DNA from 3 places in the Cupriavidus sp. FW216-B1 genome. Region 1 is predicted to be linked to each of the others. Evidence: predicted binding sites of a transcription regulator. Region 1 holds the regulator's gene; each other region holds the start of a gene.
The links. The regulator LexA, encoded in region 1, represses DNA repair genes until DNA is damaged. The targets are predictions, from matches to a motif close to ACTGTATNNNNATACAGT.

Region 1 (3,271 bases):
GATCTCCGCCGACAAGATGAAATCCGTGCGCACCGCGCCGCGGACCTTCGTTTTTTCGAGCGTAGCCAGATCCGTTGCCGGCGGCTCGCTCCGGATGACAGTCGCCTCCGGTGCCTTCCGCCGATGCAGCAGGCTGTGCGCAATCTTCTCGAATCCCTCGTAGCAGAGAAAGGCGCCGCCCATCATCAGCAGGGGCGTGATCGCCCACGGAATCGCGGCGCTGATCGCCAGCGCGGACGGCACCAGGATTGCCTTGTTGCGCAGCGATCCCTTTGCCACTGCCCACACCACCGGCAGCTCCCGGTCGGCCTTCATGCCCGTGACTTGCTGCGCGTTGAGAGCGAGATCGTCGCCGAGCACGCCGGCGGTATTCTTGGCGGCGAGCTTGCTCATGGACGCGATGTCGTCAAGGATCGAGGTGATGTCGTCGATCAGCAGCAAGAGGCTCGAGCCGGCCATATCCAGATCTCCTGGTGTGTAGTGGGTATCGGGACAAACAGCGTCGCCCCGCAATTTCCGCGCGCATGGGGAGTGCGGTGTCAGGATAATGCCTTCCCCATGTGGATGGCATGTCCGCCATGAATCGAGAGGCAGTGGCCGGGGCATCTTGCATGGCCACTCGATGGCGGTCAGGTCCCGAAGTCCGCAAGACATCGGAACCACGCATCGGCCAAAAAAGAAAACCCCGCCGGACACGAATGCCCGGCGGGGACAGGAAGCCGCACCGTACCCAGCGGAGGATGACGATGCGAGATTGAAGGCTATCAGGATGCGGAGACATGGACTGTCAACAACTGTCACCGCGGCTGCGGCCGCCGTTCCGCCAAAAAAAAGCCGCTGGGCCGGGGGAGCAGCGCAGCGGCATCGGGAAGTGTCGAATATGAGCACCAAGGGGATGGTGCCGCGGCCAGCATAAGAAGCAACGTACCGTTTGACTGTCAACAATTGCAAAATGGCCGGCCTCGCATGCGCGATAAGCGGGTCAACTGGCGACGTTGGTTTGAGGAGGGGAGTCCGGGCAATGGCAAATTGGAGCATCGGTGCGATGCTTGCCAGCGGCAGAAAACAAAAACGGCGCCAGAGGCGCCGTTGGGTATATCCGCTTTTATCGGATATCTTGTATCGCGAACGGCTGGTTAATGCTTAAGCCGTCGATACCGAAGAGAATTCTGGGGTGGCTGATGGGACTCGAACCCACGACGACAGGAATCACAATCCTGGACTCTACCAACTGAGCTACAGCCACCGTCGTTGTCTTTCAGCTGAGTGCTGATCGACGAAAAACAAGATTATACAAACTTCATTGGCACATGGCTAGTACTTCGCCTCAAAAAATTTCATGAGGCTGGCGCATGCGGCGAATGGCAACCGTCTCCACGCTGCGCCACCACGTGGCACGCGCCATTACACGGACAGCTTGGGAAGGTCTTCCAGTTCGAGCATGCGGCAGATGGCGGCCATGCTGCCGACCATCGTGCGCCGCTGCGCGCCCTGGTAGATGCGCACGCCTTTGGACTGGCGGAACGGAACGGGCTTGACGGGGCGGCGGGTGGAGAAGCGATTGGCTGGGAGCATGGCTACACCTGGTGATTTGCAACAACAGTTGTCGGCATCCGCAGCGCGGATGGCGTTGGCATATCGGGTGCAGCTCGAGGCGGGCGAACCCGCTCCAGCCGCACTTGAGGCTTGGGGCTTTTAGAACGCGCCGGTACGGATCAGGCCGACGGCGATGCCTTCCAGGGAGAATTCTTCCCGGTCCGGCTGGACGATGATGTTGCTGAAGTCGGGGTTCTCCGCGATCAGTTCGATCGTGTCGCCGCGGCGGTTGAGGCGTTTGACGGTGACGTCCTCGCCGAGCCGGGCCACGACGATCTTCCCGTTGGCGGCTTCGCTGGCGCGCTTGACCGCGAGCAGGTCGCCGTCGAGGATGCCGGCGTCGCGCATGCTCAGGCCGCGCACGCGCAGCAGGTAGTCGGGCTGGACTTCGAAGACGGAGGCATCGACCTGGTACTGGCGGTCGATGTGTTCGGCGGCCAGGATCGGGCTGCCGGCGGCGACGCGGCCGACCAGCGGCAGCGTCAGCTGCATGACGCCCGCCATCGGCAGCGAGAACTGGTCGGGCAACTCGGAGTCGCTGCGCGATACCTTGAGGCGGATGCCGCGCGACGCGCCGGGGGTGAGTTCGATCACGCCCTTGCGGGCCAGCGCGCGCAGATGCTCTTCCGCGGCATTGGGCGAGGAGAAGCCGAACTTGGCGGCAATCTCGGCACGCGTGGGCGGAAAGCCGGTGTGCTGGAGAGTGCTGCGAATCAGGTCGAAAATCTGCTGCTGCCGCGGTGTCAGGGTCGCCATAGTCGCCGTTGTTCGCTGTTGTTTTCGCTGTTATTGGAAGGCACTGTACGTTTAAACAGTATGCTGTGATTTTATACAGTATCGAGTGAAGTGCAAGCGGAATTTTTAGGACGCGGCGCATCGACGAATAGTTTGCAACACGCCTGCCTGCGGGCGCGCCTTGCGGGTGTCGGGATGCGCAGGGTTACAATCCGCGGCACGCGGTGCCCGTTCCGGGCGCGCGTTTTTTTCGACTCCAGGCTTCCTACACGTCCCCCGCCATGTCCTCACTGCGTCGCGTCGTTGTGCTTGCCACCGGCGGCACCATTGCCGGTTCTTCGTCCAATCCCGCCAGCAGCGCGAAGTACCAGGCCGCCACGGTGCCGGTGTCGGCGCTGCTCGGAGCCGTGCCCGCGCTTGGCGAGGTAGCGCGCATCGAGGCGGAGCAGGTGGCGCAGGTGGACAGCAAGGACATGTCGTTCGCGCTCTGGTCCAGGCTGGTCGAGCGGATCCGCTTCTGGTCGGCGCAGCCCGACGTCGCCGGCATCGTGGTGACGCACGGCACCGATACGCTGGAGGAAACGGCGATGGTGCTGCACCTGGCCTGCGAGGCCACGCTGCCGGTGGTGCTGACCGCGGCCATGCGGCCGTCGACTTCGCTGTCCGCGGACGGCCCGCTGAATCTGCTCGACGCGGTGCGCGTGGCCAGCCATCCGGCGTCGGCGGGGAAGGGCGTGCTGCTGGTCGTCAACCAGGAGATCCACGCCGCGCGCGACGCCGTGAAGGCGCACACGGCGGCGGTGAACGCCTTCGCTTCGCCGGCGGGCGGCCCGGTCGGTTATGTGCAGGACGATTTCGTCTGCTTCACCCGCGCCCCGCTGCGGCTGCCGGTCGCGGCCATGCCGGTGCCGGCGGCGTGGCCGCAGGTGGAAATCCTGGC
Region 2 (3,271 bases), on a different contig from region 1:
CACCACGTGCTCGAGCGTGCGGCGCTTGGACGGGTCCAGCGAACGGTCGTAGCCGACGATCTGGGCCATGCCGCCCACGCGGATGCGGTCGTCGAAGCGCGTGATGGCGACCTTGTAGGTCTCGTCGAGCACGGTCGACACCGGGCTGCGCTCCGCGTCGGTCATCGGCACGGTGATGGAGAAACCCTTGAGCGGGTAGACCGGCAGGTTCGAGAGGCCCGGCAGGATGTTCTTCAGGAACGGCGTCGACCAGCTTCCCAGCGCCACCACCACGAGGTCGGCCGTCACCGGCTGGCCGCCGATCATCGCGCCGGTGACGGTGTCGCCGCGGGTCAGCAGCCCGTCGATGGTGCGGTCGTAGTGGAACTTCACGCCGAGGCCCTCGGCCATCGCCGCGAGCTGGGTGGTGAACAACTGGCAGTCGCCGGTCTCGTCGTTGGGCAGCCGCAGGCCGCCGCTCAGCTTGTGGCTGACCGCGGCCAGCGCCGGTTCGCTCGCGGCGAGATCCCCGCGCGACAGCAACTGGTAGGGCACGCCGGCCTGCTCGAGCACGGCGATGTCCTTGGCGGCGCCGTCGAGCTGCTCCTGCGTGCGGAAGACCTGCAGCGTGCCTTGCTGGCGGCCTTCGTAGGCGATGCCGGTATCGGCGCGCAGCGCGCGGATGCAGTCGCGGCTGTACTCGGCCAGCCGCACCATGCGTTCCTTGTTGGTGGCGTAGCGCTCGGCCGAGCAGTTCATCAGCATCTGCCACATCCACTGCAGCTGGAACAGCGTGCCGTCCGGGCGCACCGACAGCGGCGCGTGTTCCTGGAACATCCACTTGATGGCCTTGAGCGGCACCCCGGGCGCGGCCCACGGCGATGCGTAGCCGGGCGAGATCTGCCCGGCGTTGGCGAAACTGGTGCCGAGCGCGGGCGCGGCCTCGCGGTCGATCACGGTGACTTCGTGGCCGGCGCGGGCCAGATACCAGGCGCTTGTCACGCCGATTACACCGCTGCCAAGGACGAGAACTCGCATAGTCGGGGGCTCGAAACCAAAAAAGAGGGTGGATAAAGTAATTCTCTCTATACTATTTAAATATATGCAGTCATAGTTATCGTAATTTTCAAGGAAACAGGAACTACTCATGAGAACGAGCCGGCAACCGGTGCGCAGCCTCGACCGGCTGGACCGCAAGATCCTGGCGCTGCTCCAGGCCGACGGGCGGATGTCGATGAAAGAGCTGGCCGAGGCCGTCGGGCTGACCATCACGCCCTGCATCGAGCGGGTCAAGCGCATGGAGCGCGACGGCGTGATCATGGGCTACTACGCGCGGCTCAATCCGGCCCTGCTGGGCAGCGGCCTGCTGGTGTTCGTGGAGATCTCGCTGGGCAACAAGTCGGGCAACATGTTCGAGCAGTTCCGCCGCGAGGTCTCGCGCATCCCGGAAGTGCTCGAATGCCATCTGGTGTCCGGCGATTTCGACTACCTCATCAAGGCGCGCATCCGCGAGATCGGCGAGTACCGCCGCCTGCTCGGCGACATCCTGCTGCAGCTGCCCGGCGCCGCGCAGTCCAAGAGCTACGTGGTGATGGAGGAAATCAAGGAGACGCTGGCGATCGCCGTCGACGAAAAGGCGCCGCTCGCCTGAGGGCGGCCCGCCAGCCCGCGGCGCTTTCCCGCGCGCCGCCACGCCCCCGGAAAACCTGCATGCGGCGCCTCGATACTGTATATTTATACAGTACATCGTAACGCGCAGCAGGAGTTGTCATGGCGTCACTCAAGACCGGTTTCCAGCGCGGCCGCGGGGCGCTTTCCAACGTCGAATCCCGCTTCGACGGCTGGTCGCGCGAGCCCGACGACGACGGCCTCGCGGCGGTCCTGGAAGCCCACGGCGAACTGCCCCCGCGCAAGACCATCGTGGTCCTCGAAGCGGCGAAATCGATCATCACGCGCAACCAGTCGCCCGACATCCCGTTCGACCAGTCGATCAACGTCTACCGCGGCTGCGAGCACGGCTGCTCGTACTGCTTCGCGCGCCCGACCCACGCCTACCTCGGGCTGTCGCCGGGGCTGGACTTCGAGACGCAGCTGTTCGCCAAGCCGAACGCGGCCGAGCTGCTGCGGCGGGAACTGAGCAAGAAGCACTACGTGCCCTCGGTGATCGCGCTCGGCACCAATACCGACCCTTACCAGCCGATCGAGCGGGAGCACCGGCTGACGCGCGCCATCCTGGAGGTGCTGGAGGAATTCAACCATCCGGTGGCCATCACGACCAAATCGTCGCTGGTCACGCGCGACGCCGACATCCTCGCCCGCATGGCGGCCAAGGGCCTGGCCCGGGTCTACGTCTCGATCGGCACGCTCGACGCGGACATCGCCCGGCGGCTCGAGCCGCGCGCCAATACGCCGGCCAGGCGCATGGAGGGCGTGCGGCGCCTGGCCGGGCAGGGCATTCCCACCGGCGTCATCGTGGCGCCGATCATTCCGGCGCTGACGGACTTCGACATCGAGCGCGTGCTCGAGACCGCCGCCGGGGCCGGCGCCGGGGCGGCCGGCTACGTCATGCTGCGCCTGCCTCTGGAGGTGCGGGACCTCTTCGTCGAATGGCTGGAGCAGCACTACCCGGGGCGGCGCCGCCACGTCATGAGCCTGATCGAGCAGATCCGCGACGGCAAGCACAACCAGTCCGAATTCGGCCAGCGCATGCGCGGCACCGGCATCTTCGCCGAGCTGGTCGGCAAGCGCTTCGCGCAGGCCTGCCGCCGCTTCGGGCTCAACCAGCAGCGCCCGCCCTTGCGGGCCGACCTGTTCCGCGTGCCGGAGCCGCCGTCCGCGCAGCAGTCGCTGTTCTGACGCGCCGCGCGCGGTGTCCGCCCTCGCTGGCCTACACCGCCGCGCGCCGCAGGCGCAGCGCATTGGAGACCACCGACACCGAGCTCAGGCTCATGGCCAGCGCGGCGAACATCGGCGACAGCAGCATCCCGGTCGCGCCATACAGGACGCCGGCCGCCAGCGGCACGCCCAGCGCGTTGTAGACGAAGGCAAAGCCGAGGTTCTGCTTCATGTTGCGGATGGTCGCCTCGGACAGCTTGCGGGCGCGGGCGATGCCGCGCAGGTCGCCCTTCACCAGCGTGACCTGGGCGCTGTTCATGGCCACGTCCGTGCCGGTGCCCATCGCGATGCCGACGTCGGCCTTGGCCAGCGCCGGCGCATCGTTGATGCCGTCCCCGGCCATCGCCACCACGCGGCCTTCCTGCTGGAGCCGGGCGACCAGCGCCAGCTTGTCCGC
Region 3 (3,271 bases), on a different contig from region 1:
TTAGCACAATAGACTGCCTTCACCGATTCAACGATGCGAAGGAGATTCACATGAGCACGTCGTCCCAGTCTTCCCAATCCCCCGGGGTTCCCCTGGCCGCGCTCGGCGCGCACGGGCCGCAGCAGGTGTCGGCGCTGGGCCTGGGCTGCATGGGCATGTCCGATTTCTACGGCGCCAATGACCGCGGCCAGAGCATCGCCACCATCCACGCGGCGCTGGACGCCGGCATCAACCTGCTCGACACCGGCGACTTCTACGGCGCCGGCCACAACGAGATGCTGATCGGCGAGGCGCTCCGGGGCCGCCGCGGGCAGGCGCTGGTGTCCGTCAAGTACGGCTCGCTGCGCGCGCCCGACGGCAACTGGCTGGGCATGGACGGGCGCCCGCAGGCGGTGAAGAACTTCATCACCTACAGCCTGCAGCGGCTCGGCACCGACCACATCGACATCTACCGCATGTCGCGGCACGACCCGGCCGTGCCGGTGGAGGACACCATCGGCGCCGTGGCCGATCTCGTGAAGGCCGGCTACGTGCGCCATATCGGCCTGTCGGAAGTGGGGCCGGAGATCATCGAGCGCGCCCACAAGGTGCATCCGGTCAGCGACCTGCAGATCGAATATTCGCTGCTCAGCCGCGGGCCGGAGGCCGGCATCTTCCCCGTGCTCAGGCGGCTGGGCATCGGCGTGACCGCCTACGGCGTGCTGTCGCGCGGCCTGATCAGCGGCTCGCGCCCCACCGGGCCGCGGGATTTCCGCGCCCACCTGCCGCGCTTCACCGGCGAGAACCTGGGCCGCAACCAGCAGCTCGTGGCTGCCCTCGGGCAGGTGGCGCAGGAACTGGGCGCGACCACGGTGCAGGTGGCGATCGCCTGGGTGCTGGCCAAGGGCCGCGCGCTCGGCGTGCAGATCGTGCCGCTGGTCGGCTCGCGCTCGCTGGCGCAGCTGGAGGGCGCGCTGGGGTCGCTGCGGTTGCCGCTGTCGGCGCAGGACATGGCCCGCATCGAGCAGGCGGTGCCGCGCGAAGCCGTGGCCGGCACGCGCTACGGCGAGGAACAGATGGCGTTTCTCGACAGCGAGCGCTGAGCCGGCAGTCTTGTCAGCGGGGGTTCCCGGCCAGCACCGACGGCGGCTGGGAAGCGGCCAGTGCCACCGCGTGCCGCGCCGCGGGCGCCGGGCGCGCCAGCATCTGGCGGATCGAGGCGAGGTAGCGGTCCCCGACTTCGCGCGTGGCGCGGTTGGCCTGCGCGCGCAGCGAGCGCCGCGGCGGCGGCGTGACGTTCAGGCTGCGGCAGATCGTGGACAGGTAGGGTTTGCGTTCCCCGGTCAGCCGCTGCGCTGCCGCCGCGAGGGCCGCGTCGCCGACCCGCGCGCGCAGCCACGCGAGGACCTGGCGGTCGTATTCGTTCTGGACCCGGACCAGATGTTCCATGATGGGCTCCTGAAATACTGTTCATGCATACAGTAACTGTAAATATATACAGTAATCGGGGGATTTCAAGGAACGGCGGATTCGGGGGAATGGATGTGGCTTATGAATAACCTGCCCGCCAATGCCGGCGCGGCGGCTGGCAGCCGGCCCGGGATTGCCCGGGCCGGACGGCGGCAGTGCCGGTTGCGGCAATGGGTGATGAGGTGGGGAAAGCGTGGCGGATGCCGCGCCGGACGGCCGGCGATCTGCCGCGATGAGGCGGCGCCGGCCGGCCCGGACGCGGGCGATGTCGAGGGGGCGCTACGCCAACTGGTTCATCAGCGTGTCCTGGGCGGACACCAGCCGGTGGCCGCGCCGGCGCCGGTAGCTGCCGTCCGGCTCCAGCTCCCAGGTATCGCGGTTGTCCTTGAGATAGCGCTTGAGGCCTTCCTCGATCACGCGCTTCTTGAGGGCCTTGTCCAGCACCGGGAAGCAGATCTCGACGCGGCGGAAGAAGTCGCGCTCCATCCAGTCGGCGCTGGACAGGCGCACGTCCTCGGCCTTGTCGTTGTAGAAATAGAAGATGCGCTCGTGCTCGAGGAAGCGGCCGAGCACGGAGCGCACCCGGATGTTCTCCGACAGCCCCGGCAGGCCGGGCCGCAGCGCGCAGGCGCCGCGCACGATCAGCTCGATCTTCACGCCGTCGCACGAAGCCTGGTACAGCGCCTCGATGATCTTCGGCTCCAGCAGCGCGTTCATCTTGGCGATGATCAGGCCCTTGCGGCCGGCCCTGGCGTGCCTGGCCTCGCGGCGGATGGCCTCGATCAGCGCCGCGTGCATGGTGAACGGCGACTGCCACAGGTGCGCGAGCGTGCCGGGATGGCCGAGCCCGGTCAGTTGCGAGAACACGTTGGCCACGTCGGCGGCGATGGCTTCCTTGCAGGTAAACAGGCCGATGTCGGTGAAGTTGCGGGCGGTCTGCGAATGGTAGTTGCCGGTGGAAAGATGCACGTAGCGGCGCAGCTTGCCGCCCTCGCGCCGCACCACCAGCGCCATCTTGGCGTGCGCCTTGTAGCCCACCACGCCGTACACCACGTGCGCGCCGGCTTCCTCGAGCTGCGCGGCCCAGTTCATGTTGGCTTCCTCGTCGAAGCGGGCCAGCAGCTCCACCACCACGCTGACTTCCTTGCCGCGCCGCGCCGCGCCGATCAGCGCGTCGAGCAGGGCCGAGTCGTTGCCGGCGCGGTACACCGTCTGCTTGATCGCCATCACGTCCGGGTCTTCGGCGGCCTGGCGGATGAAGTCCACCACGGGCGCGAACGACTGGTAGGGGTGGTGCAGCAGGATGTCGCCGTCGCGGATGGCGCGGAACATGTCGGTCTGCTCCTGCTGGAGCGCCTTCGGCAGGCCGGGCCGGCACGGCGGGTATTTGAGGTCGTCGCGCGCGACGCTGTCGGGCACCGGCAGCAGCCGCACGAGGTTGACCGGCCCGTTGACGGCGAAGACCTCGGTCTCTTCCAGTCCGAACTGGCCTTGCAGGAAGCGCGTCATCTTGGGCGAGCAGTTGTCCGCCACCTCGAGGCGCACCGCGTCGCCCAGGTGCCGCTGCGGCAGCTCGCCCTGCAGCGCGTCGCGCAGGTTGCGCACTTCGTCCTCGTCGACGAACAGCTCGCTGTTGCGGGTGACGCGGAACTGGTAGCAGCCGCGCACGCGCATGCCGGGAAACAGCTCGCCCACGTGCGCATGCAGGATCGAAGACAGGAACACGAAGCCGTGCGGGCAGCCCGAGATCTTGCTCGGCAGCAGGATCACGCGCGGCAGCGCGCGCGGCGCCTGCACGATGGCGGCGCCGGCTTCGCGGCCG

Region 2: the regulator LexA is predicted to act here: its motif matches at 1,705-1,722, upstream of AC3WXD_RS14665 (PA0069 family radical SAM protein).
Region 3: the regulator LexA is predicted to act here: its motif matches at 1,464-1,481, upstream of AC3WXD_RS04675 (CppA family protein).

What each region holds. Positions count from the first base shown of each region.
Region 1 covers NZ_JBYTEL010000036.1:24,493-27,763, reverse strand. Annotated here, with positions in the region: gene AC3WXD_RS33965 (DUF808 domain-containing protein) at 1-459, opposite strand, end outside; tRNA gene AC3WXD_RS33960 (tRNA-His) at 1,171-1,246, opposite strand; gene AC3WXD_RS33955 (hypothetical protein) at 1,405-1,575, opposite strand; gene lexA (transcriptional repressor LexA) at 1,696-2,352, opposite strand; gene AC3WXD_RS33945 (asparaginase) at 2,613-3,271, shown strand, end outside.
Region 2 covers NZ_JBYTEL010000006.1:41,284-44,554, reverse strand. Annotated here, with positions in the region: gene AC3WXD_RS14675 (D-amino acid dehydrogenase) at 1-1,017, opposite strand, end outside; gene AC3WXD_RS14670 (Lrp/AsnC ligand binding domain-containing protein) at 1,127-1,630, shown strand; gene AC3WXD_RS14665 (PA0069 family radical SAM protein) at 1,750-2,835, shown strand; gene AC3WXD_RS14660 (copper-transporting P-type ATPase) at 2,867-3,271, opposite strand, start outside.
Region 3 covers NZ_JBYTEL010000001.1:1,072,561-1,075,831, reverse strand. Annotated here, with positions in the region: gene AC3WXD_RS04680 (aldo/keto reductase) at 51-1,082, shown strand; gene AC3WXD_RS04675 (CppA family protein) at 1,096-1,428, opposite strand; gene ppk1 (polyphosphate kinase 1) at 1,729-3,271, opposite strand, start outside.